Regions from separate parts of the Delftia lacustris genome, predicted to be linked through region 3. Evidence: riboswitches for the same ligand, from Rfam matches in the RefSeq annotation. Region 3 holds a riboswitch; each other region holds the start of a gene.
What was found. A riboswitch is a leader RNA that binds a small molecule or an ion and turns the genes downstream of it on or off. The one in region 3 is predicted to bind cobalamin.
Positions count from the first base shown of each region.

Region 1: another riboswitch for cobalamin. It lies ahead of U6958_RS16740 (TonB-dependent siderophore receptor); the one in region 3 lies ahead of U6958_RS06275 (TonB-dependent receptor).
Region 2: another riboswitch for cobalamin. It lies ahead of U6958_RS17035 (TonB-dependent receptor domain-containing protein); the one in region 3 lies ahead of U6958_RS06275 (TonB-dependent receptor).

Region 1 is NZ_CP141274.1:3,351,460-3,354,726, reverse strand. Features, by position in the region: gene U6958_RS16740 (TonB-dependent siderophore receptor) at 1-2,098, opposite strand, end outside; cobalamin riboswitch at 2,219-2,538, opposite strand; gene U6958_RS16735 (2OG-Fe(II) oxygenase) at 2,551-3,234, opposite strand; gene alkB (DNA oxidative demethylase AlkB) at 3,249-3,267, opposite strand, start outside.
Region 2 is NZ_CP141274.1:3,417,894-3,421,160, forward strand. Features, by position in the region: gene U6958_RS17020 (sulfite exporter TauE/SafE family protein) at 1-400, shown strand, start outside; gene U6958_RS17025 (helix-turn-helix transcriptional regulator) at 410-601, opposite strand; gene U6958_RS17030 (hypothetical protein) at 713-1,102, opposite strand; cobalamin riboswitch at 1,198-1,425, shown strand; gene U6958_RS17035 (TonB-dependent receptor domain-containing protein) at 1,495-3,267, shown strand, end outside.
Region 3 is NZ_CP141274.1:1,043,091-1,046,357, reverse strand. Features, by position in the region: gene U6958_RS06275 (TonB-dependent receptor) at 1-1,579, opposite strand, end outside; cobalamin riboswitch at 1,708-1,992, opposite strand; gene U6958_RS06270 (CHAD domain-containing protein) at 2,047-2,955, opposite strand; gene U6958_RS06265 (YbaK/prolyl-tRNA synthetase associated domain-containing protein) at 3,013-3,267, opposite strand, start outside.

The DNA.
Region 1 (3,267 bases), 2.3 Mb from region 3:
AGCGGCGGCCTTGCCCGACCAGGAACTGGCTGCCGTAGCTCGATCCCACATAGACCCTGTCGGCCAGGTTGCGGCCGATCAGGCTCAGGGTGGTGCGAGGGTCCACCTGCCAGCTCAGCGCGGCGTCGGCCACGGTGTAGGCGGGCAGGTTCACGGTATTGGCGTTGTTGCCAAAGCGGTCACCCACGTAGCGCAGGCCCAGCGAGGCCTGCCAGGCGCCCACGCGGTAGTGGCCCCAGAGGTTGGCCGTGGTCTTGGCCACGTTCTGCGGGCGGTTGCCGGCGCGGTTGCCGCCGGCCTCGATGAGCTTGTCGAACTGGGCATCCACATAGGACAGATTGCCCTCCAGGCGCAGGGCGGGCGTGGCCTGGAAGTTGGCAGTGACCTCGGCGCCGCGCGAGGACTGGCTGCCGCCCTGGATGGAGATGGCCGGGCGGTCGGGGTCGCGCGTGATGATGTTGTCCTTCTTGATGTCGAACACGGCCAGCGTCCATTCGCCGCGCCCGCCTGCCACCTGCTGCTTGATGCCGATCTCGGCCTGGCGGCCCTTGCTCAGCTTGTAAGCCGTGTTGGCCAGGTTCAGCGACACCAAGCTGTTGACGGGATCGTGTCCCGAGCTGATCTGCCCATAGACCTGGGTGTTGCGCGCCAGCTCATAGGTCAGGCCCAGGCGCCAGGAGGTGGCGGCCAGCGTCTTATTGAAATCCGTGCCGCCCACCAGCGAGTGGCTGGCAAAGCTGTAGACATCGCGGCGCAGTCCGGCCATGGCCAGCCAGCGGTTGCTGATGCGCCAGGCATCCTCCAGGTACAGCGCATGCTGGGTCACGCCGGTTTCGGTCTTGGCCTTGGTGACATCGGGGCTGGCCCAGCTGCCATGCACGGGGTCCCAGGCCGAGACCGTGGACGAGCCGCCGTAGGGCGAGTTGTTGGACAGCCGCAGGTTGATGCGTGCGGCCTCCCATCCCATGGCGATCTTGTGCGATCCCCGGTCCAAGTTCAGGCCCAGGCGATTGCCGGTCTGCTCTAGGTCGTGCAGGATTTCCAGGTAGTCGGAGCGGCCCACGGTCCAGGTGGCGGGGTTGAGCGCGTAGGCCTCGATGTTGCGCCAGTGGCGGTCCGACTGCACGTGGTACAGCTCGTTGCGCACCGTCAGCCAGTCATTGGCCTTCCATTGCACCTTGGCGCGCAGGCGCTCGTCGGCATAGCGCAGCACGCTGTCTTCGGCGTTGTAGTTGCGGTCGCGCAGGGACTCCACCACCTTGCCGTCCAGGCCCGGCGTGCCCCAGTAGCGGCTGGGCTTTTGCACGCTGCGGTCGGCAATCAGGTCGATCTGCAGGTCGCTCGTGGGCTCCAAGCGCAGCGTGCTCATGAACTTGCCGTTGCGCGACTGGTCCAGGTCGCGCTCGCCCGCGCTGCGCGCGGTGTAGCTGTCGATGCGGTAGCTGGCATAGGCGCCCAGGGCGCCGGTCACGCCCAGGCCCAGGCGCAGCGTGTCGTCCGTGCCCGCGCCCACCAGCACCTCGGCCGAGCTGGTGCGGCTGGGCTGCTTGCGGATGGCGTTGACCGTGGCGCCCATGGTGCCGCTGCCATACATCAGCGAGGCCGGGCCGCGCAGCACGTCGATGCGCTTGTAGCCCCAGCTGTCCCCGGGATAGGCCGTGGTGCCGGCGGCCACGCCCAGCACCATGCCGTCTTCGGCCACGCCCACGGAGTTCACGCCCGCAAAGCCACGGCTGCTGAAGGACAGGCCGCCATTGCCCGGCGTGCTGCTGGAGGTCAGGCCCACGGTGCGCGTGACGGCGTCCACCAGGGCGTAGTCGCCGCGCTCCTGCATCTGCTCGGCAGAAACACCATCCACGCTGGCAGGCACTTCCTGGTTGGAGACGCCGGTATGGCTGGCAGAGCGCGCAGGCTGGGCCAGTTGCTGGCCGATGCGTTCGGCCTGGCCGGTGACCTGCACTTCGGGCAGGACAGTCTGTGCCTGCACAGGAACGGACAGGAAGGCGCAGGCCAGGGCCAGCGGGCTCAGCCGAAGGCAAAGGGAATCGGCAGCACGGGTGCTGGGAACGCAGGAAAGGGAGGAATGCATTTCGAACATCGGTCTTCGACCGCCTGATGCGAAAGCAAGGCACTGCCGCCTCTCCAGCCAGCGTGCAAGGATAGGGTGCAGGACATTGCCATCCGCACCCCGCAGACAGTCAAGAAAGCGCCCGCTCAGCGGGCGCGAAACGCAGCAGGCCGGTCTCCGGGCTCACAAGCGGCGCAAGGACATGCCTTGCGCCCAGCGCCCCGTCTTCCCAATCCACCCGCGAAAAGCTGCATGTTGCAGACCACGCCATGGACCAGTGACAGCCTGTCATCGCCCCTCCGCAGGGTTGCGGAGACTGGCGGGACAGGCGTGGAGCGCCTTGACTTGTTTACCGTTGCGGGGGCAGCCAAGGCCTGTGCCGGCAGCGCAAAAAGCATTTGCTGGCAGTCACCTTGTTCCCGTTTCATCCCCATGGCTGGCATGTGGACACCTGTTGCACGGATGCCTTTGCAGGCGCGGCATTATAGCCAGCGGTCTGTTTGCAGAGCCTTTGGCGCCTGGGGCACGTCGTGCAAAAGCAGCTCCAGACCCAGCCACTCGCCACGGTGAACGCGGCTGATGGCATGCCGCAGGTGCACACGGTAAGAGCCCGCCGCACCGCGCACCGGGCGCGGCCCCGTGGCGATGATGGCCGCATCCCCCAGGCCCAGCGGCAGCACCATGGGGCGCGATTGCATGCGCGGTCGCTGCTCGGTCATCACGAACTCGCCGCCCTCGAAATCCTTGCCCGGCCGGGACAGCAGCAGCACCAGCTGCAGCGGGAACACCGCCGCTCCTTCGCTGTATGAGCGCAGCGGGGCATGGCCCGCCTGCGCCACATGCAGCAGGTGCGACTGCGGATGCATCTGGCCGCGCTGGCGGCCCAGCTGCCCGAAGGCCTCGAACGAGGCGGGCAGGGCAGGCTGCATGTCCATTTGGGCACGCCAGCGATTGGCAATGGCAAGCAGGTGCCGGTACAGCACCGGGCGCCATGTGTAGAGGGAGGGCGGCAGGCCATTGCGCATGGCCGCCTCGCTAGCCAGGGCGCGGCTTTCATCCGCATTCAGCAGCCGTGGCAGCAGGCAATGGCCCTCTGCATCGAGCTGGGTGGCAATGCGGCCCCAGTCCAGGCCGGCGAAGCGATCACTGCTGTTCAGCCCATCCATTTCGACCCCTCCATTCAACCCGCCTTGCGAAAA
Region 2 (3,267 bases), 2.4 Mb from region 3:
CGCCCAATTGCAGCCCATGGGCCGCAGGCCCGCCGCCATCGCAGGCTTGGCGATTGGCGCGATTGCAGCCTTCCTGGGTGTGGGCGGCAGCGTGATGACCGTGCCGCTGATGCGCCGGCGCGGCGCCAGCATGGCGGCGGCCACGGCCATGGCCAGCCCGCTGTCCCTGCCCATGGCCGTGGCGGGCACCGCTGCCTACATGCTGGCATCGCAGGGCGCGGGGCTGGGCCCCTGGCATGTGGGCTATGTGGACCTGCAGGCCTTTGCGTTGCTGACGGCCGGATCGTGGACGGGCATCAGGCTGGCAGCCCCGCTGATCGGCCGCATTCCCGATGCCCTGCATGCCAAGGCCTACCTGACCCTGCTGGGCCTGGTGCTGCTGGTCATGATCGTGGCCTGAGCGCTGCGCTCAACCCTCCTGGAAGATCGCCTCGATCCGGGTCTCGAACACCCGGGCAATGGCGAATGCCAGCGGCAGGCTGGGGTCGTAGCGGCCCGTCTCGATCGCGTTCACGGTCTGGCGCGACACGCCCAGCAGGTCCGCCAGCGCAGCCTGGCTCCAGCCGCGCTCGGCGCGCAGTTCACGGATGGTGTTTTTCATCGCAGGGCCGCCCCAAGATGAAAAGGCACCCCCTCGGGGGGCAGCGGACCTTGCACAGCAAGGGGAGCGCGGGGGTCATTTTTCATGGGAGGGGCACTTTGGCGGAACAGCTCATCGGCTGCGCAGCCAGTGGGCCACCGAGGCAGCCACCCAGAGCGCACCCATCAAGGGCCACACCATGAACATGCTGAGCTTGGGAAAACCTGCCATTTCCAGGAATCCGTAGGTGAAGGTGATGCCAGCCGTGCCCGCCGCTGCAATCGCCAGCTGCTCCAGCATGGACTTGCGCAGGAACTCGTCGGTATCGCGCACCAGGCGCACGATGGCCCGCACGGCCAGCGCAAACGCCAGCATGGGGCTGAGCAGCAGCGCCGTGCGCAGGGCCCCGGCCTGCATGTCGGCACTGAGCAAAAGCGCCCCCACAAGCAGCGCCATGTAGAGCAGCAGCGCAAATCCAAGTTCCTTCTGGTAGCGGCGGTTGGTGACCGTTGTTTGATTCATGGAAGTCTCTCGCAATGTGTAAAGGATGCTTGACATTGTGCGATGCCATCCGTGGACATGTCAAGCAAGCTTTACATCGGCACTGAACGCCCCGCCGTACAATCGCCGCCGTTGGTGCCAGCAGCCCCAGGGGCTGCGGTTAAACGGGAAACATGGGGCGGCCAGATAAAGCCGCCCGCATGTACTGCCCCCGCAACAGTGAGTGAAACGCCGCGTGCATGGCACCGGCCCCCGCCAAACCCGTGCCACTGGGCGTACAGCCCGGGAAGGCCTTGGCGAGTGCGTCACCAGTCTGGATACCGGCCAACAGGCGGCCGGCCGCGCTTGCAGCGCAGCCGGTCTTTTTGGTTTCCGTGCCGGCGGGGTCGCTGGCGCGCAACTGGCTCGCATCCATGCACACCCTCGCCCTCGCGCGCGCCCCCGGCGCCGCTCTTCGCTCGCCCTCGGCGTTCCCCGTACTGCGCACGTTGTCCGCCCTGGCTGCGGCCTCGCTGCTGGCCTGCCAGGCCCAAGCACAGACACAACAGGCGCAGCGCGCACAGACCTCCCAGCTCGATACGGTGGTCGTCACCGCCTCGCGCAGCGAGCAGCCCCTGCGCACCGTCACGGCCGACATGACCGTGATCGACGCCGAGACCATTGCCCGCAGCGGCGCCACGGGCGTGGCGGACCTGCTGGTACAGGTGCCGGGCGTGCAGATCAACCGCAACGGCGGGCCGGGCCAGGTCACCTCGGTCTACCTGCGCGGCACCAGCAACCAGCACACTGCCGTGTTCATCGACGGCGTGCGCTACAGCTCGCAGGAGCTGCAGGGCGGCGCGGTCTGGTCCACCCTGCCGCTGGCGCAGATTGACCGCATCGAGGTGCTGCGCGGCCCGGCCGCCGCCATCTATGGCTCAGACGCCATGGGCGGCGTGATCCAGATCTTCACCAAGCGGGCGGACGGCCAGACCCGCGCCTATGCCGAGGCCGGCATAGGCAACCAGGGCACCAGCAAGCTGGCCACGGGATTTCAGGGCGGTGCCAACGGCTTCACCTACGGGCTGAACCTGGCTGACGAGCGCAGCGACGGCTTCGACGTCTACCCCGGCAACACCTTCTCGCCCAATCCAGACAAGGATGGCTACAGCAACACCTCACTGGGCCTGAACGCGGGCTACAAAACGGGCATCCACCAGATCGATGCCAGCCTGCTGCACAGCCGCCTGCGCACCCACTACGACCAGAGCCCGCCGCCGTTCGACGACTACGACGTGGTCAAGAACACCACCGGCAGCCTGCGCTGGCAGGCCGGCTGGAACGCCATGTACAAAAGCGTGGTCCAGGTCTCCCATACCGACAGCCAAAGCGACCGCCACACCCAGTCGCCGGAAAGCGCCAAGGGCCGCTCCACCAACTACCTGCTGCAGAACCTGTTCACGCTGGGCCAGCACCGTTTCAACATCGACCTGGAGCGCCGCGAGGACAAGCTGGACACGCAATACGCCTGGACGCAGAACACCGACAGCCGGCGCGTGCAGAACTCCCTGTCGGCCGGCTGGCGCCTGACCGAGGGGAGCCACCAGTTCGACGCCAACCTGCGCCACGACCAGGTGCGCGACCAGCAGAACAAGACCACGGGCGGGCTGGGCTATGGCCTGCAGATCGACGAGCGCTGGCGCTGGGTGGCATCGGCCGGCACGGCCTTTCGCACGCCCACGCTGTACGAGCGCTTCACGGGCCAGGCGGCGGCCGACCTTAAGCCCGAAAGCAGCACCAACGTGGAAACGGGCCTGCACTATGCGGCCGGTGCCAACCGCCTCTCGGCCGTGGTCTACCGCAACAAGTTCAAGAACCTGATCACCTACGACTGGAACAGCGCCGTTCCCTGCAACTGCTACCGCAACTGGCAGAGCGTGGAAATCACCGGCCTGACGCTGTCTGGCGGCACGCGCCTGGGCAGCGCCAATCTGGGCGCCTCGCTGGACTTCATGAACCCCGAGAACCTGGAGACCGGCAAGCTGCTGCCCTACCGCTCCAAGCGCATGCTCAAGCTCAACGCCGACACCCAGGCGGCCGGCTGGACGCTGGGCGGCGAAGCGCAGCTGTACAGCGGCCGTTACGCCGACGAGGCGAACACCTTCAAGCTGGGCGGCTACGGCGTGGTCAACCTCTACGCCCAGCGC
Region 3 (3,267 bases):
CGCGCCAGCCGGGCTGCTGCAGCGCAGCGCCGACCTCGATCTGGCGGCTGGTCTCGGGCTTGAGGTTGGGGTTGCCGAAGGTACGGCCACCGCCGACGGCCGTGAAGTCCGAGGCCAGCTCCGTGGCCGTGGGCGCGCGGAAACCCGTGGAGGCCGCAGCGCGCAGCGTAAGCTGGTCCGTGGCCTTCCAGGTGGCGCCGGCCGACCAGGTGTGGTTGTCGTAGTCGCGCGTGCTGGCCTGGGCCAGGGCCAGGTTGGGCGTATCGTCGAAACGCGTCGTGCCCCAGGTCTTGCGCAGGCCGGCACGCAGGGTCAGGCGGTCGTCGAACAGGGTCTGCGCGTCCTCGAAGTACAGCGCGTGCACCTGCTCGGTCTGGTTGTTGTCGTAGGGCGCAACCTGGCCCGCCGGGCCGCCCGGCATGGCCACGCGCAGGCGGTCGGAGCGCAGCTTGCTGCGCTCCCAGTCAAAGCCCATCAGCAGGTCATTGGTCTGGCTGACACGCAGGCGCGGCTGAAAGCGCAGGCCCGTGGCGTCCAGCTGGCGGTGGTTGTAGTCGCGCGCCGTGCCGGGCACGGCGCTGTTGCCCGAGCGGATCACGGGCGATGCCCAGTTGAACTCATCGGTATCGACCAGGCTGTAGAGGTGGGTCGTCCAGCTCAGGCGCTGGCCCGGCAGTGCGCCTTCGTAGGTCAGGTCCAGCGAGCGGTTGCTGCGGTTGTCGCGGCTGTAGATGTTGGCGCCCGATCCGCGAAAGCCCGCGTTGTAGATGCCGTCCGTGCGCAGCTGCAGCTCCACGCGGTGCAGCTCGTGCAGCTGCCAGCCCAGGGCGCCGCTGGCGCCGCGCCGCTTCCAGCCCGTGTTCTCCATGCGCGTGCCGCCATCGCCCGACTCGTAGTCGCCGCGCCCGCCTGCGCTCACGCCGAAGTACCAGTCGAAGCGGTCATTGGCGCCGGCCGTCTGCGCATCGGTACGCCACAGGTCCCATGAACCGGCCTGGACCTGGGCGCGCGTGCCGGGCGCTGTCGCTCCCGTCTTCATGATGATGTTGACCACCCCGCCCATGGCCTGGCTGCCGTAGATCACCGAGGACGGGCCGCGCACGATCTCGATGCGCTCCACATCCGAGGGGCTGAGCTTGGACAGGTTGGCCGTGCCCGCGCGCCGGCCGTTGACCAGCACCAGCACCTGGCTGCGGAAGTCGCGCCCCTGGCCGTCGGTGGAGGCGCCGCGCAGGTTCATCGAGGTCTGGGCCGCCGTCCATTCGCTGAGAAAGCCCACGGCGTTCTCGGCCAGCAGGTCGGTGACCGAGCGCGCGCTGGAGCGCTCTATGGCCTCGCGGTCGATGGTCTGCGTGGTGCCCGCGATGCGGCTGCGCGCCTCGGGCCGCGCCGTGGCGGTCACGAAGACGGCGTCCAGCGCATCGTCGGCGGATGCACCGGCTTTACCGGCCGCCGGTTCCTGTGCGGCGCCGGCCGCCGCGGCGCAGCAGGCCAGCACGGCCGCAGCGGTGGCCGGGCGCAGGAAGGGAGGAAGGGGAAAGGGGCCGGAACAATCGGCGGCCAAAGAAGCGAAGCGCATGCGTTGAATCCAACTGCCCCAGTCACCCGTGGGGCCTATCGTCTGAACCACGCCGCACGGCGCGCACGCCGGAGCCGGCCACGCCAGCGCAGGCTGGGGCCGGACCGGACAGGCGCACTCCCGCGGCGTCCGAAAGCAATGCAGAAGGCCGGTATCCGGGCTTGCGGAACGCTGCGGCGCGCATCGTGGGCGCGCTGCAGCAGGCATCCCCGCCTTCCCATGTCCGTCCAGACACAGTGGCTTGCGGCGCGCAACCGGTGGGTGGCGCGCCAGCGTGGGGAGTTGTATTCCGCTGACCGTTGCGGGGGCAGCGCAGGCATTGCGAGCGGCCACCTCGATGGCATCGCGCACCTGCTTCCCGTTGAACCCCTGGCCGGCAAGCGGCATGGGGCACCTTCAGCAACAGCGCACCGCCACGGCCCAGGGGCTGCGGCGGTGCGCCAGCGGCGGATTATCGCTGATGCGGTCTAGGCCCAGAAGCCCGGCACGCGGGCCAGCGCACGCAGCGCGCGGCGGCTGCTGCGCGCGCTGGTGGCCAGGCGGGCCTGCAGGTAGCCGGCGGCAAACCAGGCGCGCGGATCCGTGCCGGCCTCGTCACGAAAAAGCGCGGCCGCCACGGCCATGTCGTTGTGCAGGCCCAGCGCGTCCTGGGCGGGCACCAGCGCCTCGGCAAAGCGCCGGCCCTTTTTGCCGGGCCACATTCCGGGCGCGAATTCCCGCGCGAAGTCCGCCAGGTAGCGCAGGCGCTTGAGCCGCTTGCGCACGCGGTGCTGCTGCGCCAGCGGCAGGCGGTCGAAGTGCCGGCCGTCGCGCAGCACCTGGCGGTGCAGGCGCGCCAGCCGCCGTGCCAGGTACTTGCGCGTGCCTGCGGCGGACAGGCTGACCAGGCCGGGCTGCCGCTTGCCTGCAGGCGCCTGCGCCAGCGCATGGATCTCGGCCAGCGTTTGCAGGAACTGCGGCTCGCGCACCGCAGCGGCCGCGTCCGCGTCGGCCTGCCCGGCATCCGGCACGGCCCAATCGCACAAGGGCGCATCGGCGTCCTGCAGCAGCGGCCGCACCACGTCGGCCAGGGTGCCGGCATCGCGCAGCGTGCCCAGGCGCGCAAAGGCCAGGGCCAGCGGGGCATCCCATTCGGCGCGCATGCCGGGCGCCAGCCCTGCGCATTCGCGCAGCAGGGTGCGCAGGCGCCGCAGGGCCACGCGCAGCTGGTGGATGCGTTCGGCCTCGCCGCTGCCGGCGTCCACGGCATCCACGGCATCCACGGCATCCACGGCATCCATATGCGACTGCACCTGGGCCAGTGCGGCAGCCAGCGTCGCACGCACAAAGCCGGCCGCATCGGGCCGGTCGGGGAACTGCCTGGCAGGGGTGGTCATGGTCAGGAGAGGATGTGCGGGCGTTGCTGCGATTGTGGGCACCGCCCGGCCCCCGGGTCAATCGGCGCCATCCCCGCTCAGGCTGTGCAGCGCGGGCCGGGCAATGCGCACATAGTCGGCCGAGTCCAGCACGATGGAGCGGTCCAGCCGGCCTGCGTTGAAGGCGATCTCGCCAAAGCGCTCGACCAGGGCCGGGTCCACCACCAGGCGCACCTGCGGGTTGAAGGAGAACGGCGGCACCGATCCCATCACGCAGCCCGTGGCGGCCTGGGCCTCCTCGGGCGAGGCCAGCGTGGCCTTGCGCACGCCCAC